3 regions of the Actinomadura graeca genome follow, and region 2 is predicted to be linked to each of the others. Evidence: riboswitches for the same ligand, from Rfam matches in the RefSeq annotation. Region 2 holds a riboswitch; each other region holds the start of a gene.

Region 1 (10,339 bases), 2.5 Mb from region 2:
CGAATCCCGGAGTGAACGGCATGAACCACGTCATGAACAACGCGCCCGCCGACGACGCGGAGGAAGAGGCGGCCCGCGCCCTGCAGACCGCCCTGGACCGCCGCGACAACGGCGGCCACCCGTCCAGGTAGGCGCCCGCCGATCAGGGACCGTCCCGTCCGGGGACGGTCCCTGATCGCATTACAGTGGGCGGATGCTCCTCGCCGAGCCCTCCGAGGTCGTGGACGCGCTGCGTGAGGCCGCGCGGCTCGGGCCCTACTTCGAGATCGTCACCGAGCCCGCCGAGGAGGCGGACCCGACCTGGCGGCCGTTCCCCGAACGGGACCGCGACCGGCTCATGGACCTCACCGCCAAGTACGCCGAACGGCTCGGGACCGGTGAACGGCGTGTCGCCGCGTCCATCCTGTTCCAGGGGCTCGCGTCGCGGCTGTGGTCGCCCATGGTCGCGGCGGCGGCGCGCGGTGTCGTTCCCGACCTGTCCGGGCTGCACTGGCGCTGGGCGCCCGGCGCGCCCGTGGCGCTGTGGCTCGCCCGGCCCTCCGGATGGCGGGCCGCGAGTGTGCGGGAGACCGCTGGGCTGCTCCACCGCGAGGTCGTCACCGGGCAGCTCGGGCCGCTGCGCGAGACGATGCTCACCTTCGTCGGCCTGGCGGACGGCCTGCTCTGGGGCAACGCGGCGTCGGCGCTCGCCGGGTCCCTGAACGTCGGCCCGCCCTCGCCGGAACGCGCCGCCCTCGTCCGCGAGGTGCTCGCCCGTGAGCCGCTCGCCGGGACGGGCGCGTTCGAGGCGGGCGGCTTCGTCCGCCGCAACTGCTGCCTGTACTACCGGGTGCCGCCGGGCGGCGAGATGTGCGGCGACTGCGCCCTGCTGCCCGGCCGGCCGGCCCGCCGCTGACCCGGAGGCCGGCGGCGGGGCGGCACGTGCGGGTCAGGCGCCGGCGGGGACCGCGGCGCCGGACGGACGGCGCGCGAACGCCCGTTCGGTGAGGTACCCGAACAGCAGCCCGATCGTCGCCCACAGGACGAGCTGGACGCCCAGCGAGGCGATCCGGAAGTCCCAGAGGACGGTGGCCGGGAAATGCTCAGGGATGGCGTCGGGCTTCGGCGTGAGCCGGTAGACCACCCCGACCACCACCGCGAACCCGAGGACGGACGCGATCGTCGCGTTCCAGGCGCCGAGCCGCGGGACCAGCCGCAGGCACACGATCACCGCGGCGATGGTGGCCAGCAGCCCCAGCGCGACCATGCCGAAGTACAGCGCCGTCCGGCTCCCGATGGACTCGGGGTCGCCGACCGCGGGCGGCGTCGCCGGGTACTTCAGGAACGGGACGAGCTCGATCGCCACGAACCCGGCCAGGGCGACCAGGGCCGCCGTGGCGCGGGCGCCGAGGTTCCCGAGCCGCCCGTGGGCGAACGCGAACGCGATCGAGAACAGCCCGCCGAGCGCCACCCCGTACACCGCCATCGCCGTGATCAGCCCGGACGTCTTCTGGACGGTCCGGCTCACCACCTCCGGCTCGTGCCCCTCGTGCGCGGCGTGCGCCTTGGCCTCCTCGAACGCGATGGCGTGGCCGACCTGCGGCTCGCCGTAGAGCCAGGCGATCAGCAGCGCGGCGGCCGCGGCGGCGAGACCGACGAGCATGCCGCGGACCAGCAGAGATCTCATCATGTGCGGCGGCTCAGTGGCAGGGGAAGCCGAGCAGGTGCCGGCCGTCGTGCGTGAACTCGTGCACCCACGTCCCGCCGAAGAGCGAGGTGGCGCCCTGCTCGGCGCCGACGAAGTAGATCAGGACAACGCCGAGGACGGCGGCGAGGACCGCCCACGGCAGGATCTCGCGGACCGGCACGCGCAGCGGCGCGGGCTCCGTCCGCGGGGACGGTGTCGCGGACGGGATGGCGGACTGGGCCATGGGGGTCTCCTCACGGGGTGCACTCGCCCCGGTAGCGGGAGGACGACGGGTCAGTGTCCTGACTCCCAGATCGCCGCCTCCTCCCGACCTTCCGGCCGGACGCCCGGCCGTGGTCGCGAAGCGGGGGAGACTCCCTGGTCACAGTGGCGGGACCGTCCTGGAATCGCACCAGGTTCCTGCGCACCGTCGCCTCTTATGTTGACTTGTCGCTCAGAGCGTCCCCTTTGCCCGCCCCTGCGTCAAGTCGGCGACCTGGGGAGCGGCCGGTTCCGGCGACCGGGCGGTGACGCGCCGTGGCCGTTTCCGGCTGCCGTGTATCCGTGGCGGGTCCCGCGTCCTTACCATCGGCAGGTGGGGACAACCTGGCCTTTCACCGGCCGCGGGGCGACGCTGGACGAGGTGCGCGAACTGCTCGGGACGGGCGGCGGCGGGCGCGGTGTCGTGGTCGCGGGGGAGGCCGGAGTCGGCAAGACCCGTTTGGCGGCGGAGGCGCTGCGGGGGCTGGAGCCCGGCCGGTACCGGGTGGTGCGGGTCGGCGCCACCCGCGCGGGCGCCCGCATCCCCTTCGGCGCGTTCGGCCACGTGCTGCCCGCGCGGCGGCCCGGGACCGCGGTGGTCAACCCGTTGCGGTGGGCGGCGGACGCGGTGGGCGCGCAGGGCGACCCGGCGCGGCTGCTGCTCGCGGTGGACGACGCGCACCTGCTCGACCCGAGCTCGGCGGCGCTCGTCCACCATCTGGTCGTGCACGAGCGGGCGCGGGTGCTCGCGACCGTCCGGGCCGGGGAGGCGATGCCCGACCCCGTCCTCGCGTTATGGAAGGACGAGCTGGCGCGGCGCCTGGAGCTGGAACCGCTGCCGGCGGCCGAGACCGGCGCGGTCCTGGAGGCGGTGCTCGGCGGGCAGGTGGAAGACGGCACGACCCGCAGGCTGTGGCGGGAGACCCGCGGCAACCTGCTGTTCCTGCGCGAGCTGGTGCTGGCCGGGACCGCCGCGGGACGGCTGGGGCAGGTGCGGGGCGTGTGGCGCTGGAAGGGCGACCTGCCGGTCTCGCCGCGGCTGGGGGAGCTGGTCGGGGCGCGTCTCGGCGCCGTCGGGCCCGAGGAACTGGCCGTCCTGGAGTACGTGACGTTCGGGGAGCCGGTCGGCGTGCCGGTGCTGGCCGCGCTCACCTCGCCGGAGGCCGTCGAGCGGGCCGAGGAACGGCACATGATCGTCTGCGCCCGGCGGGGGCGGCGGCTCCAGGCGTGGCTGGCGCATCCGCTGTTCGGCGAGGTGACCCGCGATCGCACGCCGGTGCTGCGGGCGCGGCGCCGGCGGGCCGCCCTCGCCGACACGGTGGAGCGCACCGGCATGCGCCGCCGCGAGGACCTGCTGCGCGTCGCGGTCTGGCGGCTGGACAGCGGCACCGCGGCCGACCCGGCGCTCGCCCTCCAGGCGTGCCTGCGGGCCCGCGGCGCCTACGACCTGGCCCTCGCCGAGCGGTTCGCGCGGGCGGCGCTGGACGCGGGGGGCGGGCTGGAGGCCGCGCTCCCGCTCGCCGGGATCCTGTACGTCACCGGCCGGGGCGAGGAGGGCGAGGCGCTGCTGGAGTCGGTGGCCGCGTCCCCGGCCGACCGTCCCCGCACCGACCGGGAGCGTTCCAGGTACGCCACGACCCGCGCGCTCGGGCTCGTCCTCGCGCTCGGGCGCGGCGATGACGCGCTGCGCCTGCTGGACGAGGCGAGGGCGGGCATGACCGGCCGTGTCGAGCTGCGGGACATCGACCTGCTCGGCGCCCGCGTCCACCTGCTCCTCGGCGAGTTCGCGCAGGCCCGGGAGGCGCTCGGCCGCGTCCGGTCGTCCGGGCGGCTGCGCGAGGACCAGGCCGTCCACGCCATCGCGGCCGAGTGCCTGGAGACGGCGCACGCCGGGCGGACGGGGGAGTGCCTGCGGCTGGCCGGGGGGCTGCCTCGCGGCGCGGCCGGGCCGCGCCACGAGGTCTCGGTGGTGGAGCTCGACATCGCCTGCGCCCGGATGTCGGCCCTGCTGTTCTCGGGCGCGGCGGGCCGTGCCGAGACGGCGGGCCGCGGCATGATCGAACGCTTCGCCGGCTACGGCGAGTGGGACCTCGGCGTCGCCGGGCTCCTCGGTCACCGGGCGCAGGTCCAGCGGGCCCGCGGGGCCGTCCAGGACGCGCTGCGCTCCTGCCGGGAGGGCGTCGCCCGCCTCGGCGCCGGGTCCGGCGACGGGCGCACCGGGTTCGCGGGCCTGTGCCACGGCGAGATGGCGCACTCCGCCGCGCTGCTCGGCGACCTGCCCGCGGCCGAGCGGGCGCTGGCCGAGGCGGCGCGGCGGACGCTGCCCACCTACTACCTGGTCGACTTCCCGCACCGGCTTGCCGGGACGTGGGTGACGCTGCTGCGCGACGGCGCCTCCGCCGCCCGCGACGCCGCGCTCGCCACGGCCGCCGAGGCCGCCGCGCGGGGCATGCACGGCTACGAGATGTTCGCGCTGCACGACGCCGTCCGGCTGGGCGACCCCGGGCGGGCAGCCGCGCGCCTCGCCGAGCTGGCCGTGCGGGTGGACGGGCCGCTCGTGCGGGCCTGCGCCCGGCACGCCGCGTCCGCCGTCGCCCGGGACGGGGACGCGCTCGACGCGGTCGCCGAGGACTTCGCGGGGATGGGGCTGCTCCTGCACGCCGCCGAGGCCGCCGCGATGGCCGCCCGCGCGCACCGGCGCGCCGGCGCCGCCCGCGCGTCCCAGGCGTCGGAGATCCGGGCGTGGGGCCTCGCGCGGCACTGCCAGGGCGCCCGCACGCCCGCGCTCACGGGCCTCGCGGCGCCGGGGCTCACCGAGCGGCAGCTGGAGGTCGCGCGACTCGCCGCGCAGGGCCTCGGGAACCGGGAGATCGCCGAGCGGCTCGTGCTGTCGGTCCGGACGGTCGCCAACCACCTCGGCGCGGTCTACGAACGGCTCGGCGTCCGTGACCGCGGCGACCTGCCCGCCGCGCTCACCCGGGACGGCCCTCCGGCGGGTCCGCAGGTAGAACGCCCGCGGCGAGACCGACGTCCCGGGATTTGAGATGAAAGCCCAAGCACTGAGACGTTTGCAGTAGAGTGCGCGCATGGCTTCCCGCAGTATTCGACTGGCCGTCATCCCCGGTGACGGGATCGGCCCCGAGGTGGTCTCCGAGGGCCTGAAGGTCCTCGACGCCGTCGCGTCGTCCGGCGACCTGACGTTCGAGCGGACGTCCTACGACCTGGGCGCCGCGCGCTGGCACCGCACCGGCGAGACGCTGCCGGACTCGGTCCTGGAGGAGCTGCGCGGCCAGGCCGTCATCCTGCTCGGCGCGGTCGGCGACCCCGGCGTCCCCAGCGGCACGCTGGAGCGCGGTCTGCTGCTGCGGGCCCGGTTCGAGCTGGACCACTACGTCAACCTGCGGCCCGTCCGCCTGTACCCGGGGGTCGCCACCCCGCTGGCGGGCGTGACGCCCGAGGACATCGACATGGTCGTCGTCCGCGAGGGCACCGAGGGCCCCTACACCGGTGTCGGCGGCGTGCTGCGCAAGGACACCCCGCACGAGGTCGCCACGCAGGAGAGCGTCAACACCGCCTACGGCGTCGAGCGCGTGATCCGCTACGCCTTCGAGGTCGCCGCGTCCCGCCCGCGGCGCAAGCTCACGCTCGTCCACAAGGACAACGTCCTGACCTTCGCCGGTGATCTCTACCAGCGCGCCCTCAAGCGGGTCGCCGCGGAGTTCCCGCAGGTCACCACCGACTACTGCCATGTCGACGCGGCCACGATGTTCTTCGTCAGCCAGCCGCGGCGGTTCGATGTGATCGTCACCGACAACCTGTTCGGCGACATCATCACCGACCTCGGCGCCGCCGTCGCCGGGGGGATCGGCCTCGCCGCGTCCGGCAACGTCAACCCGGGCCGCACCGCCCCGTCGATGTTCGAGCCCGTGCACGGCAGCGCCCCCGACATCGCGGGCCAGGGCAAGGCCGACCCGACCGCCACGATCCTGTCGGTCGCCATGCTGCTGGACCACGTCGGCGCCGCCGACGCCGCGCGCCGTGTCGAGCGCGCCGTCTCCGACGACCTCGCCGAGCGGGCCGCCCTCGGGGCCCGCTCGACCACCCAGATCGGCGACGCGATCGCCAAGCGAGTATCCGGCTAGGGCGCGCCTCCCCGGCTTGATCAGGGACATTCCGGGCGCGCCGCGCGGCGCGCCCGGATTTCTGTGTGCGCCGTGCGCTGAGGAGCAGGGCTAGACGAAGTACGACAATGAGGACTAAGACGTCGATGTGGCAATGGGGCCGCACACGGCGATCCGCGAGAGGAAACCGCGATGAGTACGACCCTGGACTTCGAGATCACCCTCAGCGAACGGCCCGCGTCCGCCGAGGAGCGGGCGCGCGTCCTGGCCGATCCTGGCTTCGGGCGGCACTTCACCGATCACATGGTCACCATCCGGTACTCCGCGGACCGGGGCTGGCACGACGCGAGGCTCGAACCCTACGGCCCCATCCCGATGGACCCGGCCAGCCAGGTGTTCCACTACGCCCAGGAGCTGTTCGAGGGCCTCAAGGCGTACAAGCAGCCGGACGGCTCCGTCGTCACCTTCCGCCCGTACATGAACGCCGCCCGGATGAACCGCTCCGCGCACCGGATGGCCATGCCCGAGATCCCCGAGCAGCTGTTCGTGGACGCCGTCGAGCTGCTCGTCCGCACCGACCGCGCATGGGTCCCCGACGCCGAGGGGCACAGCCTCTACCTGCGGCCTTTCATGTTCGCCACCACCCGCGCCCTCGGCGTGAACAGCCCGGCGAACGAGTTCCTCTTCATGATCATCGCGTCCCCGTCCGGCCTGTACTACCCCCGCGGCGTCAAGCCGGTCTCGGTGTGGCTGTCGCAGGACTACACCCGCGCCGCCCCGGGCGGCACCGGCGAGGCCAAGTTCGGCGGCAACTACGCGGCGTCCTTCGCCGGCCAGGCCGAGGCCGTCGCCCAGGGCTGTGACCAGGTCGTGTGGCTCGACGCGGTGGAGCACCGCTGGGTCGAGGAGGTCGGCTCCATGAACCTGATGTTCGTCTACGGCTCCGGCTCGCGCGCCCGCCTGCTCACCCCCGCCCTCACCGGCACCCTCCTCGCCGGGGTGACCCGCGACTCCATGCTGAAGCTGGCCCCCGACCTCGGCATCCCCGCCGAGGAGGGCAAGATCAGCATCGACGAGTGGGAGGCCGGCTGTGCCTCCGGCGAGATCACCGAGGTGTTCGGCTGCGGCACCGCCGCGATCATCAGCCCGGTCGGGTACGTCAAGGGCGCCGACCGCGCCTGGTCGATCGGCTCCGGCGAGCCCGGCGAGGTGTCGATGCGGCTGCGCCAGGAACTGATCGGCATCCAGTACGGCACCCGCCCCGACCCCTACGGCTGGGTGCACCCGATCTGATCCGCCCGTCCGGCCCGGGTGAGCGCGACCTCGCTTCGCGGTCGGCCCGGTCGGGGCGGCGCCCGCAGGCGATCCCCGGCCGGGCTGGTCGCGGGCGAGGTGTCTCGTCATATGAGACGGGTGTGCCGTCATCGTGGACGGTGTGGCAGACTGTGGTCATCATGCGCCACAGCCTCGTGATTATCGGCTGGCGCGCCGGCATCTAACGGGACAGCGCCGGCGCGCAGACCTCTCACGTCCGTGAGGGGTCTTTTTTGTGTCCTGGCGCTGATCCCCTGGGGGTCCACACCATGCAAGGCGACGCTTTCCACGTCTACGACACCACCCTGCGCGACGGCTCGCAGCAGGAGGGGCTCAACCTCTCCGTGCCCGACAAGCTCGCCATCGCGCGGCACCTCGACGACCTGGGCATCGGCTTCATCGAGGGTGGCTGGCCGGGCGCCAACCCCAAGGACACCGAGTTCTTCAGGCGGGCTCGAACAGAGCTCGGCCTGAGGCACGCGCAGCTCACCGCGTTCGGCGCGACCCGCCGGGCCGGTGTGAAGGCGGCCGACGACCCCCAGGTCGCCGCCCTGCGCGAATCCGGCGCGTCCGTCGTGACCCTGGTCGCCAAGAGTCACGACAGGCACGTCGAGCTGGCCCTCCGCACGACGCTGGAGGAGAACCTCGCGATGATCCGCGACACGGTCTCCCACCTGCGTGCGGAGGGCCAACGGGTCTTCCTGGACGCCGAGCACTTCTTCGACGGCTACCACGCCAACCGCGCCTACGCGCTGGAGGCCGTCCGCACCGCCGCCGAGGCCGGGGCGGACGTCGTCGCGCTCTGCGACACCAACGGCGGCATGCTCCCCGACGAACTGGCCGAGGTCGTCCACGACGTGGTCGCGCTGGGGGTACGGGTCGGCATCCACTGCCACGACGACTCCGGCTGCGCCGTCGCGAACACGCTCGCCGCCGTCCGGGCCGGCGCGACGCACGTCCAGGGCTGCGCGAACGGCTACGGCGAGCGCAGCGGCAACGCCAACCTGTTCACCGTGGTCGGGAACCTCCAGCTCAAGCGCGGGATGCCGCTCGTCACCGACGCCCAGCTCGCCGAGATGACCCGCATCGCGCACGCCGTCTCCGAGGTCACCAACGTCGCGGCCGGCTCGCAGCAGCCCTACGTGGGCGTGTCGGCGTTCGCGCACAAGGCCGGGCTGCACGCCTCCGCCGTCAAGATCGACCCCGACCTGTACCAGCACATCGACCCGGCCGCCGTCGGCAACGACATGCGGATGCTCGTCTCCAGCATGGCCGGGCGCGCCTCCGTCGAGCTGAAGGGCAGGGAACTCGGCTACGACCTGTCCGGCGAGAAGGCCAAGGCCGTCGTCGACCGGGTCAAGGACCTGGAATCCACCGGCTACACCTTCGAGGCCGCCGACGCCTCGTTCGAGCTGCTGCTCCGCGAGGAGCTCACCGGCGTCCGGCAGCGGCACTTCGAGGTCGAGTCGTGGCGGTCCATCGTGGAGCGCCGCCCCGACGGCTCCATGATCAGCGAGGCCACCGTCAAGCTCCGCGCCAAGGGCGAGCGGATCATCGCCACCGGCGAGGGCAACGGCCCCGTCAACGCCCTGGACAACGCGCTGCGCGTCGCGCTCGGGCGCCTGTACCCCGAGCTCGCGCGGCTGGAGCTCATCGACTACAAGGTCCGCATCCTGGAGGGGACGCACGGCACCGGCGCGCGGACCCGCGTCCTCATCGAGTCCGCCGACGGCGAGCGCGAGTGGGGCACGGTCGGCGTAGAGGACAACGTCATCGCCGCGTCCTGGCAGGCGCTGGAGGAGGCCGTCACCTACTGCCTCCTGCGTGCGGGCTACGAGGCCGGATGATCCGGGAATGACCGGCGCCCCGCGGGCATTATCGGGGGCATGGGAAACGAGATCACCGACGACGCCGCCCGCGGCCGCTACGAGATCAGGGTGGACGGGGACCTCGCCGGGTTCGCCGAGTACGAGACGCGTCCCGGCCAGGTCGTCCTCACCCACACCGAGGTCGACGGCGCCTTCGAGGGGCAGGGCGTGGGCAGCGCCCTGGCCAGGGGAGTGCTCGACGACGTCCGGGCCAAGGGCCTGACGGTGGTGCCGCGCTGCCCGTTCATCAGGACATGGATCGACAAGCACCCCGACTACCGGGACCTCGTCGCCGCCTAAACGGGAGGAATTCCGGCGAAACTGGGGAAATCGGTGGCGGATTTCCTGTTCCGCCGTCACCATGGTCACCAGCACGGCACGTGTGACGTTCCCGCGCGCCGTCTCCCAGCCACCGGACCACCGGAGTGATCGCATGCCTGTCCGACCCTGGAATCCCGAGGACCCTGGGCGTCCCGCGGGCGGGTCCTGGGCCGATGTGGCGTTCGGGCTGGGCGAGACGTACGAGCACGAGGACGACCTGGAGTCGGCCGCCGACTGGTACCGGCGCGCCGCCGAGTCCGACCACGCCCGGGCCGCGCTGCGCCTCGGCGCCGTCCTCGGCCGCATGGCCGACGACGGCCGCGCCGACGACAGCGCCGAGGATCTGCTCGCCGAGGCCACCCGCTGGCTCAGCGGCGTCCCGCTCGCCGCCGCCCCCGACGCCATCGAGCTCATCACCGACCTGCTCAACCGGCATCAGCGGCAGGCCGCCCGCCGCGGCCTAGAGTCCGCCGCCACCGGCTGACCCGAACCGATCGGCGCTTTCCGTCGTCGGACTCCATGAGATCGACGACTGCGGAAGGTGACCAGTTGAGCGGCGAGGAGCCCGGGTACGTCCCCCCGGACCACAGGACCACCGCCGAGTTCGCCGCGCCCGGCGGCACCACCCCCGGCGCGGGCGCGACCTCCGTCGACGGGCCGGCGGACCCGAACGCGACGTCCCGGGACCTCCCGTCCGACGACATCGCGGACGACCCCACCGACGACCTTCCGCCCGCCACGGTCACCGATTTCGCCGGGCCGCCGCCGGTCACGATGACCGACCCCGA
Region 2 (10,339 bases):
GAACAGCAGGGACGCCCGGTATTCACGCGCCATCTCGTCGCGGACGGCGCCATTCCCGAACAGCTCGTCCAGGAGTTCGTCGATGTCGTAGCCGAGGATGGGAGCCGGGGACAGCACGTCGACCATGTCCCCGAAGACCTCCCCGACGATCCCGACCGCGCACAGCCGGGCCAGTGCCAGATAGCGGTCCCAGTTCGTGAAGTGCGGGACGACCGACCGGTTGTACTCCCAGGTCTGCGCCAGCGTCTCGGCTATCCGGCCGGGGCTCAGCCCGGATTCCGCCAGATCGCCTTCGAGTTCGCGGGGATAGAACCATTGGTCCGTGATGGTCATGTCACGGTCCCTTCGATCGGCGTAGCGACCGTTTCGCGGACGTCATCGCCATGGCCGGTGCCGTCCTGGAGCGCGTGGGTATCAGATGTTCTCCCGGGCGCGTTGCGCTTCGCCCGGAAGAACACCTTCGGACCTGTCGGTGGGACGGGGCGCGGCGGACTCGATCAGCAGTGTCCGCGGGCGGGTAGAGGGTTGGTCTCGCTGTTGATGTCGCCGTCGCTCATGTATCCCCATCGGCCATTGTCGGCCTGGGTATAGGCCCACCGGTTGGGGTGCGGCCCGTTGTTGTTGCGTCCGCCTTCACACCGGTAACTGAACCAGCTCGTCGTGGTGTACATGTAGCCGACGAGGGCGCCGTCCCTGGCGACGACCTTCGCGCCGCGGCGGTTGTTGCACCACCATCGGCCCCCGCTGGGCCAGCAGGGAGCGGCCTTGGTGGCGGCGTCGTTCTGGTCCGTCTCCGCGCCCGGCGCTGCGTCGTCCTGCGCCGCCGTGCCGCCGGGCGCGGCCTCGTTCTGTGGCGCCGGGGCACCGAGGACGGCGTCGACCGTGCCTCCAGGGGTTCCGGCGGTGGCGGCGCCGGCCAGGCCGGCCATCGCGGTGGCTGTGAGGACGGCGCTCGCCACCAGCGTGGCGGCGCGCACTGTCAACGCACGTCGGGGGGCGGTAGTGGTCATGACAAAACCTCCCTTGTCACGCTCAGTTATCAGACGAGTACACCACGATGCCCGCGCCCATTGACTGACGGCAGCAGTGACAAAAGCACCACCACCTCGTCGAACGACGGTGTCGCCACCCACGCTGTCGCGAGGAAACAGCCTGGTCAGGAGGGTGCGAGCGGGTCGAACTGCGGGGCCTCGGCGGTTCGGCCGCGCATCATCGCATTTTGGACGGGTAAGGCAGATGCGTACTGATCAGGGCGAACAGGGAGGACGGCTTCCCATGGGGAACAAGGACAAGGCGGCCAACACCGGCGACAAGCTCAAGGGCAAGGCCAAGGAAGTCGCCGGCAAGGTGACCGGCAACGAGCGCCTTGAGGCGGAGGGCAAGAACGACCAGGTCAAGGGGGACCTCAAGCAGGCCGGTGAGAAGGCCAAGGACGCCTTCACCGACTGATCGAGCGTCCAGGGATCGAGGCAGGCCACCGCCAGGAGCGGTGGCCTGCCTCTGCCCGGAGCTTTGGCCGACGCACGACCCGCGACGCGACGCGACGCGGCGTGGCGCGGGGCGGGGCGGGGCGGCGGGCGCGATGCGGGGCGGCGTGGCGCTTGTTACGCCGGGCCGGAGGGGGCCCGGCTCAGATCCACGACGCAGAAGCGGTTGCCGTCCGGGTCGGCGAGGACGACGAAGTCAGGGTCCGGCGGGTACAGGTCCCACGTGATCCTCTCGGCTCCGAGGCCGATCAGACGCTCCACCTCGGCTTCCTGCTCGGCCGTGGTGTCCACCATCAGGTCGAGGTGGATGCGCGGGTGTTCCTGGACGGGCGACTCGCTGAACATCAGCGCGAGTGCCCGGCCCGACCCGTCCGCGTGCTCAAGGGTCCTCCAGGTGGGCGCCTCCCACTCCGATGTGGCGACCAGGTTCAGCGCCGACGTCCAGAAGGCCACGGCGCGCGGGACGTCGGTCACGCCGATCACCGGGAATCCGAGTCTGAGCATGAGGGCGAGTCTAGGGAGCGTCCACGTGCGTCCAGGGCCGGCGGACCGTCCGGCGGGATCGTTCCGCGGACGCTCAGACCACCAGATCGCGGAGCGTGCACACCGCGGCGTAAACCTCGCGGTGGGTGGTGTAGAGGGGGTGGAGGCCGAACCGCATCAGGTCCGGCGGACGATGGTCGGCCGCGACGCCGTTGTCCCTGAGCTCCTGGACGATCTTCGGCGCGTCGCCGTGGCAGACCGCGACGTGACCGGCCCGGCGCTGCGGCTCCCGCGGTGTGGCCACGGACGCGGCCGTCCCCGTGAGGAGTTCCTCCGCGCAGGTCATGAAGAAGCCCGTCAGCGACAGGCTGCGTTGACGCACCTGCCGCATGTCGACGGCGTCGTAGGCGTCCAGGGCCGCTTCGAGCGCGATCATGGAGATGATCGGCGGGGTGCCGATGCGGGCGCGGGCGATGCTGGGCGCGCCCTGGTAGGTGTCGCGCATGCCGAACGGGTACTCGTGGCCGTTCCAGCCGGGGAGCGGCTGGTCGAAGACGTTCTGGTGACGCCCGCCGACGTAGATGAACGCCGGTGAGCCGGGGCCGCCGCACAGGTACTTGTAGGTGCAGCCGACCGCCATGTCCACGTCGTTGGCGTCCAGGTCGACGGGAACGATCCCGGCGGCGTGGCACAGATCCCACACCGTGACGCAGCCGGCGGCGTGGGCGGCGCGGGTGAGGCCCGCGAGGTCGTAGAGCTCGCCGGTGCGGAAGTCGACCGGTTCGTGGAGCAGCACCCCGATGGCCTCGCCGTCGGCCCGGAGGTAGCGTTCGATCTCGGCCGGGGGGACGCGCCGGACGGTCAGGTCCAGCATCCGCGCGGCCGAGTCGGTGATGTACCGGGCGGTCGGGAACTGTGTCGTGACGCTCAGGATCACCTTGCGGCCGGGACGCAGCCGGGACGCCGCGACGAGGGCGTTGAACAGCTGCACCGTGGTGGAGTCACTGACCACCACCTGGCCGGGGGCGGCGCCCAGCAGCCGCCCGATCTTGTCTCCGGCGCGGGCGGGGGCCTCCCACCATCCGTCCTCCCACCATCCGTCGATGAGCCGCCGACCCCACTGGACGTCGACCGCCTCGCGAACGGCGGCCGAGACCGAGGAGGTCAGCGGCCCCAGACACGTGCTCTCCATATAGATCTGGCCCGCGGGCAGGACGAATCGCTTCCGCACATGGGCCAGCGGATCTGCGGCGTCCAGCCGCTCGGCTTCCTCGTTCAGGGACTCGGATACGCGCACGTTCATAGTCGACCTCTCGCCTGGTGGCCTTGCCGGTGGTGTGTTTCTGGGAGCCCACGACGAATGCACAGCACCAAGAAGGGGGCGCCTTCGAATGTGTCGCGCCTGGCGGAGCACGTCAAATGACATGGCATGTTTGGCAGATTCTTGTCGTGCCCCGCCCGGCGCATCGAACCTGCGTCCCGCAGGCAAAAGACCACGTGCCTGCAACGGTTCTCAGAACTCCTCGTCGAGGCTGACGGCGCCTTCCGTGCCGATCTGGTAGGCCGAGACCCGGCGCTCGAAGAAGTTGGACAGCTCCTGGACGTCCTGCAGTTCCATGAAGGCGAAGGGGTTGGCGGGGCAGTCCCGGAATCGCACCGGGTTCCCTCTTACGACACCCGTCCCTGGGTGGGACGGGTGAGCCAACGTCAGAGGAACCATACATCTTGTGGTGCCATAGTCCTACCAACACCACATGTAGATACTCTCACTCCCGTGTCCGCCGGGCCCGGCGCAGGGCGACCGCCTCACGGAGGCCGTGCACCAGGTTCCGGCCGTCGCCGAAGAAGGGCAGGAGGAACACGAGGTGGACGAGATACCACCAGGCCAGGGCCCGGTCGAGTCCCATGCTCCACAGCCCGGCGCCGACGATCACGCACGAGGACGGACCGGCCACGGCGACGCCCGCGCTCTGGAGGGCCGTCATCGTCCCCGCTGGGATCACCGATGTGCGCCACATCGTCCGCTCGATGGCGATGTGCGTGACGTGGGGAAGGCGCTTGAGCACCACCACGTGCGCCACCTCGTGCAGGGCGAAGGAGCCCGCCAGGCCCAATGCCGCCGCCTTGAAGAACCACCACGCCATCTCCGCCGGGACGCCGTCGCCGGACGACGCGAACCACGCCAGCGCCACGGCCAGGAGGCCGCCGAGGAAGGCCAGCAGCGGCCAGACCTGCAGGACCACGGCCGCGGCGACCGCGCGGACCACCGGCCCGTCCCGGTCGTGGGCGGAGGGACCGGGCGCCGGATCGCCGGCGGAGGGGTCAGGCGCCGGTCTGCTGCTTGATGAGCTGCTCACGGCGGTGCTTCAACCCCCGGTAGGTGATGTGGGTCATCGTGAGGACCGCGGTGGCGACCACGAAAATGACGATCAGGGCCGTGGGATTGGCCACGCCCATGGTCACCCCGGTCGCCCCGTTGCCCGTGGGCTTCGCCTTGAAGAAAAGCGATCCGAACAGCGTCTCCCGGTAGATCGGCTTGTCACCGTCAGTTGAGAACATGAGATACAGAAGGGCCGTCACCGCGATCGCCAGGGTCAACAGGACCGACGCGAGAGCGGACGTCATGACCCACCGTGCCTTTATCATTCCTTCTCCTCGATTCACTGATCCGGATTCCCTGGACCGCGTACCAGACGGACAGCGCGCACGCTCCGCCGAGGACTCCTCTGGCCGCCCACGGCGGCAGATTGAGCAGGCCCAGCCCGATGGCCGCCAGCGCGAACGCGACGCCGAACGCGGAAAGGCCCAGGAAGACGGAGAACGGATTGTCCTTCTCCGCGGGGAAGACGATGCTGATGCAGGTGGTCATGACCACGCCGCCGAGGCAGCCGAGCAGGGCCGGGCCGCTCTGGACGAAGGCGTCCCGGTCGGCCGCGAGGAGGATCGCGAGTCCCGGCACGGCGAACAGGACCAGCAGGACGACCTGCGCCTTGACCAGCCGCCCGTAGATCCGCCAGGGGGAGGTGGCCGTGCCGGGGATCATCCGCAGCGGCTGCGTCGCGGTGAACTGGTAAAGACCGCCCAGGGAAAGGACGGCGAGGCTCCACATGGGATTGACCGCGGATCGCAGCGTCAGGTAGGCGAACAGCGCGACGGTCATCACGGCACCGATCGATGTCTGCGAGTTGCGGAGCAGACACCAGTCATAGGCGTTGAGGAAACGGCCCGGCAGCCTGCCCATCGAGACGTTCAGGAACCGCGACTGGCGGACGTGCTGGTTCGGAGTGAGCGCCAGTGTGAGGACCATGAGCACGGCCGCGAGGAGCACCGCGCCCGCGAGGGCGGGGACGGCGCCGTACCGGTGCCACGACCACGACACCGACGTGACCCACGAATAGCGGGTCCGCTTTTCGAGATAGTCCTCGCTGACGTCCGTGATGAGCGTCCGCATCTGGACCGAATACAGAACCACCAGCCCGAACATCACGAGGACGGACAGGACGCCCGCGATGCGGCTGAGTCCTATCAGCCCCCACAGCCGCGCCAGGAGCTGGTACACGACGCTCAGGGCGAGGTATGTCAGGAGGACGGGCAGGATGATCGACGCGGTGATACGCGGGACGGCGTCCGGGCCGAGCAGCAGCAGCGCGCTCACGGCGAGCGAAACGAAACCCACTCCGGCGACGATCCCCGTCGTGCCCGCCTCGTACATCAAGAACGCCACGGACCGTTCACGGTTCGTCAGCGGCAGCTGATAGCTCAGCGTGAGCATTCCCTCCGCATTGATGAAGAGCACCTTCACCAGCAGGAAGGCGATCTGCACCCACAGGACGAGGGAGACCGTCGATGTGTCGAACAGCAGCCGCCAGGCGGCCATGTCGTCGACCAGCGACTTGAGAAAGAAGTACGCGGACGCGCACAGGACCCCGAGGAGTAACGCCGCGGCCGATAACGCGAAGACCTTCACCGGAGTGGACCGCAGGACGCCCATTTTCAGGACCCTGCGCCGGAAGAAGACGAAGAGCAGCCGGGCCAGGGCGGCGGAGTGTCGCAGTCGCATGCTCACCGGCCGTCCGTTCCGAGGTGGTGGAACACCATGTCGCTCAGGGAGCCGTACTCGTCGATGAGGTCCGAGGTGGGCGCGTCGGAGACGACGTGCCCGAGGTCGAGGAAGACGATGCGGTCCGCGAGCCGTTCCAGGACGGGGAAGTCGTGGGTGCACAGGAGGATCGACCGTCCCTCGTCGCGCACGCGCCGGAATTCCTTCTCGCTGAGGTGGAGCGCTTCGAGGTCGATCCCGTTGAGCGTCTCGTCGATGATGGTCAGGGGCCGGCGCATGATGAGCGCGGACACCAGCTGCGTCTTCTTGCGCATGCCGTGGGAGTAGTCCTCGATGAGGTGCCCGTAGCGTCCGTCCATCGAGAACCTGCGGAACAGCTCCTGCGCCTCGGAATGGTCCACGTCGACCTGGAACAGGTCCCCCAGCAGCGAGACGTACTCGCGGGCGGTGAGGAACTCCGGCAGGTAGTCGTTGCTGGACAGGTACATGCCCATCGACTTCGCCTCGGCGGACGCGTGCTTGTGGCCGCCGATGCTGATCGACCCGGACTGGAGCCTCAGCAGATCGAAGATGTTCTTGATCAGCGTGGACTTGCCGGAACCGTTGGGCCCGACCAGGCCGACGATCACCCCTTCCTCGACCGACAGCGAGACGTCCGCGAGGACGTTGACGATGCCGTCGTAGGAGTAGCTCACCTTATTGACAGTCAACTGGCTCATTGTCACGTTGGTCTTTCGCCGAGTCCATCAGGTGGTGGTGCCCAGGCGGGCTGGGCTGTTGCTGGCGAATTCACCCGCCTGGGCACCGCACTGAAAAACGTCGACCAACCGCCTGGCGGCCTAGGTCACCTGCATTCGAAGTAGACCTTCAGGCCGAAGTTCTTGTACTGCCAGTGGCCGGTGAACGTCTTGTGCTGCTTGACCACGCACCAGACCGCCATCCCCGCGAGCAGGGTGGCCCCTAAGGCGAGGATGACCGCGACGAAGACCAGGAACCAGGCGTCGTAACGGACCAGTCCCTCGTCGATCCTCTTCTTGATCGACTCCACCGCGCGCGTGCGCCGGTCGAGCATGCGCGCGGTGACGGATTTCGTCACCAGTGCGGGTACTGTCATCGACATACGGCTTCCTCCCTCTGTCAGGCGCGGCGTCTCCGCGCCTGACAGATAATGTCGCCGATGCTTCTCTGCGGGGCCATTGGACCTTAGGGGCTGGAATCGAAGGGACTGCTACTTTGGTTCCATTCACAGGCCGGCGCCTGGCTGATGACGAAGGACACCAGTCCGGCCTGGAGCCTGGATTGGACCACCAGCTTCTCCATGATGGAGGTGATGTGGCGCTTGACGGTGCGTTCGGATATCTGAAGGTTCTGGGATATGGACCGGTTGTCACATCCGTAACCTAAGTACAGAAAGACTTGGAGTTCTCTGGGCGTGAGGCGGCCGACGAGACGCAGCGAGTCCGCCAGCCAGTCGAGCTCCGATTCCCCTGCCTTGATCTTCACCATGCATCCCCCCGTGTGGTGACGCCCTCCTCGCCGGGCGCTCGCGCCCGGCTACCGCGCCGGGCCGCCCAACTCTTCGAGAAACACGGGGTCGCCCGCGCGGTCCGCGAACCGCCTGCGGGCATCCCGCACGTGACCCTTTCCTTCACCATGGCGGCCGCCCGGCGGCGGGGGTACACGGGGAGGGTCGGTAAGTCCCCGGTGCGGCGGCCGGACGCCCCTGCGCTGCGGTCCTCCAAGGTCTATCTCCCCTTGGCCCCCGGGAGCCTCCGGACGATCGCGCAAGCTCGCCGGTGAACAGGACCGCCAAATTTTAGGCCGACACTAACAGGAAGGTTGATCCTCAGTAAAGCGCGTCATCGAGAAGCGGTGCCGCGCTAAGGGTCCATCCGATGATTGTCAGGGTTCTCCACGATGTACGACCCCAGGGCCACCTGATAAGCACTTCGGCCACAGTGCCCGATTGGAACATACCAAGATAACTAAAGGTTTCCTCAGGGCGGTCTGTACACCATTGCCCTCAGCCGGGCGGCGGCGCTGTTCGGGCAGGGGATGCCGTGCGCGGAGGCCGTCGGCGCGGACCCGTGCTCCGGGCCTCCCGGCCCGGAGCGGGCCCCGCCACAGCGGAATGGAGGACGTCCGCCGGTCGCGCTCTCAGCTCGGGCGCAGGACGTCGGCCGGGACGGGACGGAATCCCGAGCAGAGGACGCGAAGCCAGACGATCCGGTCGTCGGCGACGGCGTAGTAGACCTGCTGCTCGACCAGGTGCCGGCCGTCTCCGGTGCGGACTTCGAGGCGATAGGAGAGGTGTTCACGGTCGCCCACGCGGTCGGTGGCGACATGGAGGAGGCGTTCGATGTGGTCGTCGGGTTCGAACCAGCGGCCGAGGACGATCCCGTCGACGACCTCGTCGGCGCTCTCGGCGTCCCAGTGCCGTCCGGGGGTCAGGGCCTTGAAGTCGATCGGGTCGCCGAGCAGCGTCCGCAGCGCGTGGCGATCCTTCGCGGCCAGCGCGCGGGCGAACCTTTCGCCGAGGGTGCCCATCACCGCTCGCCGCCGTGTACGCCCCGGGGAACCCGCAGGGCGCCCGGAACGCGGCCTTCACGCTCGATCTCACCGGGCCCGCGGAGGTCGACGAGCGTGACCGGCCCGGCCTCCAGCGCCTCGGAGACCTCGGCGGCCGAGATGTTCCGGACCTGGGTGCGGGCGTGGGCGACCATGTCGCTGACTGTGCTTCCCATCGAGGGTCCCTTCGCAGGTGGTTCCCGCTATCACACAGCAGTCGGAAGAAGATCGCACCTGTGGACGGCAGGGAAACCCGGGAGGACGATCACGCGAGACGGCCGCCACGCCGCCAGTCCGCCCCAGAAGGCCGTCGCGCGCGGGCTGAAGGGGCAGGGCAAGCAGGCGGAGGATCTCCTGATGGGTCACGACACTCGTCATACGGTGCCCTTCGGCTCTCGTCCGATGCGGGCGGCATGGCTCCGCTTCCACAGCATGCCGGCCCCTCGCGGCGCGGAAAGCGTCGATCCCACCGAGGGCGAGACCCTCTGACCGGGAGGGACGGCCAGGGAGCCACGCCCGCCGCGCGGCCCCCCGGCCGTCTCTTTCCTCCTGCCCACGCTCCGCACGGTGACGCGTGGATGTGCCTCGCTGGTGAGACGCGTAACGTGCCCGGGTGACCGGAACAGAGCGTGAGCGACCACGTGAGACGTTCAACGAAGTACCAGAGTTGTACGACCGCGTCCGGCCGGGGTACCCGCGGCAGATGTTCGACGACCTGTCCGCGCTCGCGCCGGTAGGGCCGGGCTGTCGCGTGCTGGAGCTCGGCTGCGGGACGGGACAGGCGACGGTCCCTTGGCAGAGCGCGGCTGTCGGGTCGTCGCAGTGGAGCTGGGAGCCGGAATGTGCCGGGTTGCGCGCCGCAATCTGGAGCGTTTCCCCCAGGTGGACGTCGTGACCGCCGCGTTCGAGGACTGGCGGCTGCCCGACGAGGCGTTCGACGTGGTGGTGTCGGCGACCGCGTTCGACTGGATCGACCCCGCCGTCCGGGTGGCCAAGTCCGCTGATGCGCTCCGCCCCGGGGGTGTGCTGGCCACGGTGTCCACGCATCATGTGGCGGGCGGCACTGAGGACTTCTTCGCCGAGGTCCAGGATTGCTACGAACGGTTCGATCCGTCGACCCCGCCCGGACTGCGGCTGCTCGCCGCCACCGAGATCCCCCAGAACAGGGACGAGCTGGACCGCTCGAATCGTTTCGGCCCGGCCGTCTTCCGTCGGTACGAGCGCGAGTTGACGTACTCGACCGGGGACTATCTGGATCTCCTGCGCACCTACTCCGGACATCGGGCACTGGCATCCGACGCGCGCGACGCGCTGCTGGAGTGCATCGGCAGCCTGATCGACCGGCGGTACGGCGGCCGTGTCATCAAGCGGTATTTGACGGAGTTGCGAGTTGCGCGGCGGGCCAGCGAAAGCCACTGAAAACGACCTCGGCCATAAGGGACAGGCAGCGGTAATGCCGATGGTGCAGCAGGCTGTACACTTTTTCGATCTCGACAACGGGCCTGCGATGCGCCGCGTCCCGATGGTTATGAATGTTCGAGATCGATTCAGCGTCAGGGTGATGGCGGCCCTGCCGCTCGTGGTCGGGCTGCCGGCGGCGGGCGCGTCGGCCCCCGCCGCGGCGGCAGGCGGCGGCGGTCCGGTGGCGGTCGCCGAATACGACCTGGGTGACACCGCCTTCACCGATCCCGAAAGCGGCACGGTCAGTGAATTGCGCGCGGTGGTGCACTATCCGCGCACG
Region 3 (10,339 bases), 2.5 Mb from region 2:
CAGGCGGGCCAGCACGAACGCCCGGATTTCGGGTGCCAGGGCGGAGCCGCCGAACGCCTCGTGGGGCAGGGCCCATCCGGGCGGGCCCAGGAGGGCACCGGAGATCCAGCCCGTCTTGTCGGGGGGACGGCGCTCGTCCAGGACGAGGACCACGTCCGGATCGTTCCACGGACGGGTGGTGGCCTCGGCCGGACGGACGTGCACGACGCGTTCCCGGGGCCCGTCCAGGTCCTCGCAGACCACGAACGAGCGCGGGGTCTGCGGGAACAGCGCGCGCGCCAGTTCCGCCGGGCCCGCGCCAGGGCTCGTCAGCACGGCCACCTTGGGATGGGCGCGGCAGACGTTCACCGCCCGCCGGAACTCGTCCACCGACACGACGAGCGCGCCGTCCCGGGACAGCCCTGCCCGCGCGAAGGCCAGCTCCGCCAGGGACGAGCGGATCATCGCGCCATCCGGCCGAACATGCCGACCATGCGCCGCCCCGTGGAGTCGACCAGCACGGCCTGCGCGGCGATCGGGCTCGTGTCCGTCCCGGCGGCCTCGGCGGCGTGGCGCTCCAGCTCGCCGGCGACGCGGCGGCACAGCTCGCGCCCGCACGGCCCGAGCCTCCCGGCCGCCTCCCACAGCTCGTAGGCGCGCAGCGCGGTGGGCGCCCCCGCGACCTCGTCGGCCAGGGCCCGCCCGCCGTCCATGTCCAGGGTGATCGCCTCCAGGACGCCACCGTCCCCGGCGGCCGCGGCCAGCTCGTCCATCCCGGCGATCAGCACGACCTGCGCGAGGCCGTGCTCGACGGCGGCCCGCAGCTCCCGCAGGTCGACGGGCGCGAAGCAGACGGCCGGAAGTTTCGGCAGCATCGCGCGCGCCGTCTCGTCCGCGCCCTTCCCGTACATCACCAGGGTCGTCCCGCCCTGCGCCGCGATGCGCGACGCCGCGTCCGGCGCGATCATGCCCGCCCCTCCCCGCGGTCGTGGGCGACGAGCCCGCAGGAGGGGATCCCCGGCTGCGGATCGGTCGCGATCATGCTGAAGACCACCATGTCCTCGTGGGCGCCGCCGGGGCCGACCTCCGCTCCCCGCGCCACCCCTTCGCGGTGGTACCCGGCCTTCTCCGCCACGCGGATCGACGCGTGGTTGGAGACCAGGGCGCGCAGTTCCACCCGGAAAAGCCCGCACTCGCGCAGCGCCCATCGGGAGACCAGGGAGAGCGCCTCCGTCGCGTATCCGTGCCCGCGCGCGCTTGGCCGCATCCCGTAGCCGACCTCGCAGGTGAGCTGCTTCCAGTCGGTTCGGAAAAGCCCGATGGTGCCGATGAGACGCTCGTTGGGCCGGTCCGTGACGGCCAGGTGGATCCCCACGCCGAGCCGCTGGACGTTGTGGACGCCCTCCCGGAGGAACCACGCCAGCGGCTGCGCCTCCAGCCGGTTCGGGAAGTTGGGCGGGAGGAAGTCCTCCCCGGCGCGGATGACCTCGATCACGTCGGCCGCGTCGTCCAGGTCGAACGGGCGCAGGACGAGCCGCTCGCCCTCCAGGCGCACGCTCCCCTCGAAGGCGTTCACACGCGCTCCCCTCCGCAGGCGGCGACCAGCCTGCCCGCGAGCCAGGGCGCCCCCGCCCAGTGCAGGTGCAGGTAGGACGCGACGCACCCGCCCTTCACGAAACCTTCCGGACCCGACGTGGACCATTGCCACGCCGCCTGCCACGGCCGCCCGGCGCCATGACCCGGTTCCGTCACCGTGCGATGGAACTCATGGCCGCGCAGCCTCTCCCCCGTGCGGGCGACGACCGAATCGGCCACCGCCACCGCGGCACGATAGCCCAGCGTCAGCCGCGGGGCCATGGTCGCCTTGACGCCGTCCAGGACGGCGCACATCGGCGCGCCGTCCAGCTCCTGCGCGAGATAGAGGAGACCTGCGCATTCGGCGTACACGGGACGCGACGCCTTCGCGAAGTCGCCGATCTCCATGCGCAGCGGCTCGTTCGCCGACAGCTCAGACGCGTACACCTCGGGGAACCCGCCGCCGATGACGACGCCACGCGTCCCTTCGGGGAGGGCCTCGTCGCGCAGCGGATCGAACCGGACGACCTCCGCGCCCGCCGCGTCCAGCAGTTCCTCGTTCTCCATGTAGCCGAACGTGAACGCCGGGCCGCCCGCGACCGCGATGCGCGGCCTCTCCCCGGGGGTCGCGTTCCCCGCTTCCGCCACCGCCTCCGCCGGGTCCCACGGCGCGGCCGTCAGCGCGGGCGCGGTGCGGGCCAGCGCCAGGACGGCGTCCAGGTCGCAGGACGAGGCCACCAGCGCGCCCAGCCGCCGCACGGCGTCCACCGCGTCCGCGTGACGCTCGGCGGCGGGCACGAGGCCCAGGTGGCGGGACGGCGTCGCCGCGTCCTCACGGCGGCGCAGCGCGCCCAGCACCGGCAGCCCCAGCTCCTCCACGGCGTCGCGGCACATGCGCTCGTGCCCGTCCGAGCCCAGCCGGTTGAGGATCACCCCGGCGACGCGGGCCGTGCCGAACGAGCGGAAACCGTGGACGAGCGCCGCCACGGACCGTCCCGCCGCCGCCGACGCGTCGACGACGAGCACGACCGGGGCGTCCAGGAGCGTCGCGACGTGCGCGGTGGAGGCCGGGTCCCCGCCGCCCAGGGAACCGGACGCGCCGAGACCCGGCATCCCCGGACCGGTCGCTCCGTCGTACATGCCCATGACGCCCTCGACGACGGCGACGTCCGCGCCCGCGGCGCCATGCAGGAACAGCGGGACGACGAGCTCCTCGGACGTCATCCACGGGTCGAGGTTGCGTCCCGGGCGGCCCGTCGCCAGCGCGTGGTAGCCCGGGTCGATGTAGTCCGGGCCGACCTTGTGCGGCGAGACCTCCAGCCCGCGGGCGGCGAACGCGGCCATCAGCCCGGTCGCCACGGTCGTCTTCCCGCTCCCCGACGAGGGCGCGGCGACGACGAGCCGCGGGACGCTCACCACTCGATGCCCTTCTGGCCCTTCTGCCCGCGGTCCATCGGATGCCGCACCTTGCCCATCTCGGTGACGAGGTCGGCCGCCTCCACCAGCCGCGGGTCGGCGTCCCGCCCGGTGATCACGACGTGCTGGTTGCCGGGCCGGTCCCGCAGCGCGGCGACGACGTCCCCGACGTCCACCCAGCCCCACTTCATCGGGTAGGTGAACTCGTCCAGGACGTACAGGCGGTAGGTCTCGGCGGCGAGGTCCCGCTTGATCTGCTCCCAGCCCTCGCGGGCGTCCGCCTCGTGGTCGGCCTCGGTGCCGGGCCGCTGGATCCACGACCAGCCCTCGCCCATCTTGGCCCAGGACACCGGCCCGCCCTCGCCGGTCTCGGCGTGCAGGCGGCCGAGCGCGAGCAGCGCGTTCTCCTCGCCGATGCGCCACTTGGCGGACTTGACGAACTGGAACACCCCGATCGGCCAGCCCTGGTTCCAGGCGCGCAGCGCGAGCCCGAAGGCGGCGGTCGACTTCCCCTTGCCGGGACCGGTGTGCACCATCACCAGCGGCCGGTTGCGGCGCTCCCGGGTGGTGAGCCCGTCGCTCGGCACGTACTCCGGCTTGCCCTGCGGCATCTCAGTCCCCGTCCTTCCACCAGGCCATGCGGGTCATGCGGGTCATGCGGGTCATGCGGGTCATGCGGGTCGGGCGCGACGCGCGCCCCGGGCGGCCGAGGCGGCTCACGCGACGGTCCGCGCGTCCCGGACGACCCCGGCGAGCGAGTCGGCGCCCAGCCGGTCGAGCCGGACGACCTCCGCGCCCAGCCGCGCGCCCAGCGCGGCCGCCAGGCCGAGCCGCACCGGCCCGGACTCGCAGTCGACGACCACCGACGCGACGCCGGAGAGCAGCCCGGCCGCGCGCGCCGGATCGGGCCCGTGCGTGGCGCGGCCGTCGGTGACCACGACCAGCAGCGGACGGCGGGCGGGGTCGCGCAGCCGCTCGACCCGCAGCACCTCGGCGGCGCGCACCAGCCCGGCCGACAGCGGGGTCCGCCCGCCGGTCGGCAGCCGCTCCAGGCGCCGCGCCCCGGCCTCCACCGACGACGTCGGCGGCAGCGCCACCGCCGCGTCCGAGCCCCGGAACGTGATGAGCCCGACCTTGTCGCGGCGCTGGTAGGCGTCCAGCAGCAGGCTGAGCACCGCTCCCTTGACCGCGCGCATCCGCTTGCGTGCGGCCATCGACCCGCTCGCGTCCACGACGAACAGCACGAGGTTGCCTTCACGCCCGTCCCGGACGGTCTCCCGCAGGTCACCCGGGACCACGATCAGCCCGGCGCCGACCCGCCCGCGCGCGCTCTGGTACGGGGCGGCGGCGCGCAGCGTGGCGGTCAGGTGCAGCCCGCGCGCGCCCGGACGGGCACCCGACACGCGTCCGTGCGGGCTGCGTGCCTTGGAGCGGCGCCCGGGGGCACCCGCGCCCACGCCGGGCACGGTGAACAGCCGTGGCTTGTAGGCGGCGTCGGCGGGAGCGGTCTCGTCCTGCGCCGCCTGCCCTCGCCCGCTCTCCGCGGACGGCTCCGGCGGGCCGGAGCGCTCCGCGCCGTCCTGCGGGCCCGTCGCACCTTCGTCCGCCGCGCCTCCGCCCGGCCCGCCGTCGGGGGGCCCGGGGTCGTCGTCGGGCGGTTCCGGCCCCCGGTCGTCCCCGTCTTCCGGCTCCGGCCCGTGATCCTGCTCCCGGTCCGGTTCGGCGTGCTCGTCGAGGACCTCGTCGAGTCTCTGCCGGTCGAGGCCCGGCGCGTCGAACGGGTCGCGGCGCCGCCGGTGCGGCAGGGCCAGCCGCGCCGCGGTGCGCACGTCCTCGGACGTGACCGCGGGCCGCCCGTGCCAGGCGGCCAGGGCGATGGCCGCGCGCGCCGTGACCAGGTCGGCGCGCAGCCCGTCCACCTCGAACGAGGCGCACACCGCCGTGATCTGGCGGACCGCGGCGTCGGTCAGCTCGACGCCGGGCAGCCGGTCCCGCGCCGCGGCGATCCGCGCGGCCAGCGCCGCCTCGTCCCCGGCCCAGCCCGCGGCGAACGCCGCCGGGTCGTCCTCGAACCGCAGCCGCCGCCGGACGACCTCGGCGCGCTCCCCGGGGTCGCGGGTCGCGGCGACCTCGACGGTCAGCCCGAACCGGTCGAGGAGCTGCGGGCGCAGCTCGCCCTCCTCCGGGTTCATCGTCCCCACCAGCAGGAACCGCGCCGCGTGCCGGACCGACACGCCCTCCCGCTCGACGTACGACTCGCCCATCGCCGCCGCGTCCAGGAGCAGGTCGACGAGGTGGTCGTGCAGGAGGTTGACCTCGTCGACGTACAGCACGCCGCGGTGCGCCGCGGCGAGCAGGCCCGGTTCGAACGCCCGCACGCCCTCGGTCAGGGCGCGCTCGATGTCCAGCGACCCGGTGAGGCGGTCCTCCGACGCGCCGACCGGCAGCTCCACGAGCCGCGCGGCCCGCTCCGCCGCCGCGTCCGCCCGTCCCGCGTCCGGCTGGGGGCCGGGGACGCCGTGCGGGCCGTCGGGGCAGGACGGGTCGGGCGCGTGCGGGTCGCAGGAGAAGCGGCAGCCGGGGACGACCGCGACCGGCGGCAGCAGCGCCGCCAGGGCCCGGACGATCGTCGACTTCGCGGTGCCCTTCTCGCCGCGCACCAGCACGCCGCCCACGCCCGGCGAGACGGCGTTGACCAGCAGCGCCAGCTTGAGGTCGTCCATCCCGACGACGGCGGAGAAGGGGTAGCGCGCGGTCCCCCCGCGTTCCCTCGGCCCGTCGGTGCCCGTCGGCGCATCAGGGGGCATGCCTCGTCCTTTCCTCGGGTGTCCACGCCCGTGGCGGTTCCTGTCCGACGGCCGGAGTCTCCTGGCTCCCGGATCCCCGCTCCCCCTCGGCCTTCCAGCCGGCCCGTGCGGGCCCGCCGTGGCGCGAGCGAGGGAGAGCTCCCCTGGTCACAGTTGCGGGACAGCCCCGGATTCGCACCGGGTTCCTCCGCTTCCGTCGCAGGCACAGGATCGCACACCCGCCGCCGTCGCGCCCCCCGCCCCCGGGCGCGCCCCCGAGGCACCGGGACGCGGCGGGACGTCAGGACGCGGCGAGGGGCGGCCCCGCCGGGACGCGCACCGGCACGGCGAACCAGACGGCCTTGCCGTGGACGGGAGCCCCCGTCCGCGACCGGGCCCGCAGCATGCCCCAGCGTCCTCCGGACAGCTCCCGGACGATGCTGAGCCCGCGCCCGCAGTCGCCCGACGTCCAGGAATAGCCCGGAAGCCCCGCGTCGGCGAAGGCGTCGAAGACCGCGCAGCGCGCCTCCCCGGCGCCGTCGTCGCACGGATCGAACCACAGCTCGTGGGGGCTGTGGTCGCACGCGTGCTGGTGGGCGTTGGTGGCCAGCTCGCTGACCATCAGCTGGGCGTCGGCGATGACGTCCCTGGACGCCCGCAGCGCGGTGAGCGCCTCGGCGAGGGCGCGCCGGGCGTATCCGGCGCAACCCGGCCCTCCGGGCAGGGGCCAGACCCGGCCGGGTCTGATCCTGCCGCCGAGCAGCGCCCGGCGGGGCGGCACCACACGCGCGGCGTCGGTGATGTCAGGCGAGGTCTTCACGGGTCCTCCCGGGGTGGCGCGCTCGTGCGCGCTCCTGCGTCGTCGATTACTTTCAGTCCCCGAGTCGTCACAGATTCAAGCGTCTCGTGAGATTCTCACCTTCGCAACCGCCTTGCCGAGATTGCTCTGTCCCCGCGCGGGGTTGGCCATTCGCGTTGTGGGGCGGCGCCAGAGTGAGGAGACTCCACTGCCATGACCTACCGCCCTACGGTCCGCGGCCGCCGGCTGGCCCGGGAACTGCGCAAGCTTCGCGAGGAGCAGGGGCTGACCCTGCAGGAGGTAGCGGACCGGCTCGACTGGTCCCGGGCCACCGTGTCCCGGCTGGAGACGAGCCAGACCCGGCCGCGTCCCGGCGACATCGCCGACATCCTCGACCTGTACGGCGTCCCGAGCCCGGCGCGGGACGCGCTCATCACCCTGGCCCGGCAGGCCGGGCAGCGCGGCTGGTGGACGGCCTACCAGGACGTGTTCACCGGAAGCTACGTCGCGCTGGAGGACGAGGCGTCCCACATCCGCACGTGGGACCCGCAGCTGATCCACGGGCTGCTGCAGATCGAGCCGTACTCCCGCGCGGTGATCACCTCGGGCCGGCTGCTGCCGAGCCCGGAGGAGATCGAGCGCAGGATCGCCGCGCGCAAGATCCGGCAGGCGCTGCTGGACCGGGAGAGCGCGCCGCGGCTGCACGTGGTGTTCGACGAGTCGGTGCTGCACCGCCACATCGGCGGCCGGGAGGTGATGCGCGCGCAGCTGGACGCGCTCAACCTGGCCGTGAAGACCCGCCCATCCGTGACGATTCAGGTACTTCCCTATACCGCACAGGCACATGCCGGACTTGACGGACGTTTCACCATATTGTCGTATCCGAACCCCGCTGACCCCGATATCGCCTACGTAGAGGGCACCATGGGTGACGTTTACCTTGAGAGTGCCGAGGAAATAGCAAAACATAGGGACCGCTTCGATCGGATCGAGGCGGCCGCCCTGTCCCCCGAGGATTCCGCGCACCTCATCGCCGAGGCAGCAAGGAGCAGCCCGTGATCAACCTGCAGCGCGCACTCAGCGGAGCCACGTGGCGCACGTCGTCCCATAGCGGAAGTGGCGACCAGTGCGTCGAGGTGGCCCCCCTTTCCAGTGATCTGCACGCTGTGCGCGACTCGAAAGACCCCGGCGGCCCGGCTCTGGTGCTGACGCCGGACGCCTGGCGGACGCTCCTGGCATCGATCAGGGAGGTCTGACACCCGCGACACACGATCCGGGGGCCGCGGCACATGCCGCGGCCCCCGGGCCTCCACCGGAATTGTCACGATCTTTCCAATTGTCAGGCTCTGTCCATCTGGACCATTTCCGGGTTCCTTTCCAGGCCGCGCCCATCCGCGCGCCCCATCGGCGCCCATCTGCGCCGCCCATCGGCGTCCGCCCGCGTGCAAGGGCGGCCGGAATCGCGGCGGGCACGGCTTAGGCTCGCGGTGTCGACAACCGGAGGGTGCATCGTGACCGCGGAACTCAAGCTCGGCATCAACGTCGGCTACTGGCATCGCGACCCCGACGACCAGACCGAGACCGTCCTCGCCGCCGAACGGTGCGGCTATGACTCGGTGTTCACCGCCGAGGCGTACGGCTCGGACGTGTTCACCCCGCTGACCTGGTACGCCGCCCGCACGTCCCGCATCAGGCTCGGCACCGCCGTGGCGCAGATGTCGGCGCGGACCCCCACCGCGACCGCCATGCACGCCCTCACGCTCGACGCGCTCTCCGGCGGGCGCGTGATCCTCGGGCTCGGCGCGTCCGGCCCGCAGGTCGTGGAGGGCTGGTACGGCCGCCCGTTCCCGAAGCCGCTCGCCCGCACCCGCGAGTACCTCGACATCGTCCGCCAGGTCTGGCGGCGCGAGGGCCCGGTCACCAGCGACGGCCCGCACTACCCGCTGCCGTTCCCCGGCGGGACCGGCCTGGGCAAGCCGCTGAAGTCGATCGCGCACCCGGTCCGCCCGGACATCCCCGTCTACCTCGGCGCGGAGGGGCCGAAGAACGTCGCGCTGTCCGCCGAGATCGCCCAGGGCTGGCTGCCGCTGTTCGTCGACCCCGCACAGATCGAGCCGGTCTTCGGGGCGTCCCTCGCCGGGCGCCCGGACGGCTTCGAGATCGCCGCGACCGTCGCCACGATCGTCACCGACGACCTGCCCGCCGCGCTGGAGTTCGCGAAGATCCCGCTGGCGTTCTACATCGGCGGGATGGGCGCCCGCGACCGCAACTTCCACCTCGACATGATCGGCCGGCTGGGCTACGCCGAGCCCGCGCGGCGTGTCCAGGAGCTCTTCCTGGACGGCCGGCGCGCCGAGGCGATCACCGCCGTGCCGGACGAGCTGGCCGACTCGGTCTCCCTCCTCGGCCCGATCGGGCGGATCAAGGAACGGCTCCAGCTCTGGCGCGACAGCCCCGTCACCACCGTCCTCGTCGCCGGGGTCCGGGACGAGCCGACCCTGCGCGCGCTCAAGGGCCTGGTGGACGCCTGACGACCCCGGACGTGCCCGATCGCACACCGCGCGATGGAATGGGAGGTACGGCGGGGGCGCTGCATCCAACGGCCCCGAGAGACCGATCAGAGACTGGAGATGGGCACACGATGTCCGCTCGGCACGACACGTCCGCACAGCAGGACGCCGCCCGGCTGCTCGTCAGGACCCTGGAGGCGGAGGGCGTCGAGTACGTCTTCGGCATTCCGGGCGAGGAGAACATCCACTTCGTCCACGCGCTGAACGACTCCCCCATCCGCTACGTCCTCGTCCGGCACGAGCAGGGCGCGGCGTTCATGGCCGAGATCTACGGGCGGCTGACGGGCCGGGCGGGGGTGGCGTCGGCGACGCTCGGCCCCGGGGCGATCAACCTCCAGCTCGGCGTCGCCGACGCGACCACCAACAGCACGCCCGTCGTCGCGATCTCCGCGCAGGTCGGGCTGGACCGCATCTACAAGGAGTCGCACCAGGTCATCGACCTGGTGTCGCTGTTCCGGCCGATCACCAAGTGGTCGGAGCTGGCGCCGACGGCCGAGGCGCTGCCCGAGATGGTCCGCAAGGCGTTCAAGACGGCGCAGACCGAGCGGCCGGGCGCGGTGTACCTGGCGATCCCCGAGGACGTGGAGTCGGCGAAGGTCTCCGCGGACCTCGGCCCGCTGCCGGTCAACGTCGTCCGGCCGCAGGAGCCGTCGCCCTCGCAGATCGCCCGCGCGGCGGACGTGATCGCGCTCGCCGGGCAGCCGATCGTGCTGGCCGGGCACGGCGCCGCGCGCGCCGGGGCGAGCCAGGCGCTCGTGCACTTCGCCGAGCGGCTCGGCCTGCCGGTCGCGACCACGTTCAACGGCAAGGGCGTGTTCCCCGACGACCACCGCCACGCGCTCGGTGCCGTCGGGTTCATGCGCCACGACTACGTGAACTTCGGGTTCGACGAGGCGGACGTGCTGATCGCCGTCGGCTACGAGCTCCAGGAGTTCGACCCCGTCAAGATCAACCCGAACGCGGACAAGAAGATCATCCATATCCACCAGTTCCCGGCCGAGGTCGACGACCACTATCCGGTCGAGGTCGGCATCCAGGGCGACGTCTCCCGCTCGCTGCGCGCGCTCGCCGACGCCGTCCACCGCCGCTTCGACGTCAACGGGACGGGCCGGACGATCCGCCGGATGATCGCCGAGGAGCTGGCCGAGGGCGCCGTCGAGGACGGCCACCCGATCTCGCCCCGCCGCATCGTGGCCGACATCCGTGCCGCGATG

Evidence for each region. Region 2 has a riboswitch for cobalamin ahead of AGRA3207_RS19915 (kynureninase). Riboswitches for the same ligand answer to the same signal wherever they lie in the genome.
Region 1: it holds a riboswitch for cobalamin, as region 2 does, so the genes downstream of both, AGRA3207_RS31215 (CbtB domain-containing protein) here and AGRA3207_RS19915 (kynureninase) in region 2, are expected to answer to the same signal.
Region 3: it holds a riboswitch for cobalamin, as region 2 does, so the genes downstream of both, AGRA3207_RS09410 (putative cobaltochelatase) here and AGRA3207_RS19915 (kynureninase) in region 2, are expected to answer to the same signal.

Annotation. Positions count from the first base shown of each region.
Region 1 is NZ_CP059572.1:7,033,633-7,043,971, forward strand. It holds gene AGRA3207_RS31205 ((2Fe-2S)-binding protein) at 194-895, shown strand; gene AGRA3207_RS31210 (CbtA family protein) at 929-1,669, opposite strand; gene AGRA3207_RS31215 (CbtB domain-containing protein) at 1,680-1,910, opposite strand; cobalamin riboswitch at 1,942-2,112, opposite strand; gene AGRA3207_RS31220 (LuxR C-terminal-related transcriptional regulator) at 2,262-4,970, shown strand; gene AGRA3207_RS31225 (3-isopropylmalate dehydrogenase) at 5,014-6,069, shown strand; gene AGRA3207_RS31230 (branched-chain amino acid aminotransferase) at 6,241-7,341, shown strand; gene cimA (citramalate synthase) at 7,632-9,209, shown strand; gene AGRA3207_RS31240 (GNAT family N-acetyltransferase) at 9,249-9,530, shown strand; gene AGRA3207_RS39980 (hypothetical protein) at 9,664-10,035, shown strand; gene AGRA3207_RS39985 (cellulose binding domain-containing protein) at 10,101-10,339, shown strand, end outside.
Region 2 is NZ_CP059572.1:4,511,245-4,521,583, forward strand. It holds gene AGRA3207_RS19895 (hypothetical protein) at 1-333, opposite strand, end outside; gene AGRA3207_RS19900 (hypothetical protein) at 498-1,010, opposite strand; gene AGRA3207_RS19905 (CsbD family protein) at 1,276-1,449, shown strand; gene AGRA3207_RS19910 (VOC family protein) at 1,605-1,991, opposite strand; gene AGRA3207_RS19915 (kynureninase) at 2,065-3,267, opposite strand; cobalamin riboswitch at 3,561-3,683, opposite strand; gene AGRA3207_RS19925 (hypothetical protein) at 3,737-4,237, opposite strand; gene AGRA3207_RS19930 (hypothetical protein) at 4,293-4,568, opposite strand; gene AGRA3207_RS19935 (hypothetical protein) at 4,516-6,030, opposite strand; gene AGRA3207_RS19940 (ABC transporter ATP-binding protein) at 6,033-6,740, opposite strand; gene AGRA3207_RS19945 (hypothetical protein) at 6,875-7,150, opposite strand; gene AGRA3207_RS19950 (helix-turn-helix domain-containing protein) at 7,234-7,536, opposite strand; gene AGRA3207_RS19955 (hypothetical protein) at 8,188-8,577, opposite strand; gene AGRA3207_RS19960 (rhodanese-like domain-containing protein) at 8,577-8,774, opposite strand; gene AGRA3207_RS19965 (class I SAM-dependent methyltransferase) at 9,391-10,017, shown strand; gene AGRA3207_RS19970 (alpha/beta hydrolase family protein) at 10,052-10,339, shown strand, end outside.
Region 3 is NZ_CP059572.1:2,047,974-2,058,312, forward strand. It holds gene AGRA3207_RS09385 (cobalamin biosynthesis bifunctional protein CbiET) at 1-444, opposite strand, end outside; gene AGRA3207_RS09390 (hypothetical protein) at 441-947, opposite strand; gene AGRA3207_RS09395 (GNAT family N-acetyltransferase) at 944-1,555, opposite strand; gene AGRA3207_RS09400 (cobyrinic acid a,c-diamide synthase CobB) at 1,552-2,973, opposite strand; gene cobO (cob(I)yrinic acid a,c-diamide adenosyltransferase) at 2,967-3,581, opposite strand; gene AGRA3207_RS09410 (putative cobaltochelatase) at 3,687-5,777, opposite strand; cobalamin riboswitch at 5,833-5,964, opposite strand; gene AGRA3207_RS09415 (ATP-binding protein) at 6,058-6,576, opposite strand; gene AGRA3207_RS09420 (helix-turn-helix domain-containing protein) at 6,769-7,614, shown strand; gene AGRA3207_RS09425 (DUF397 domain-containing protein) at 7,611-7,811, shown strand; gene AGRA3207_RS09430 (LLM class F420-dependent oxidoreductase) at 8,067-9,086, shown strand; gene AGRA3207_RS09435 (acetolactate synthase large subunit) at 9,197-10,339, shown strand, end outside.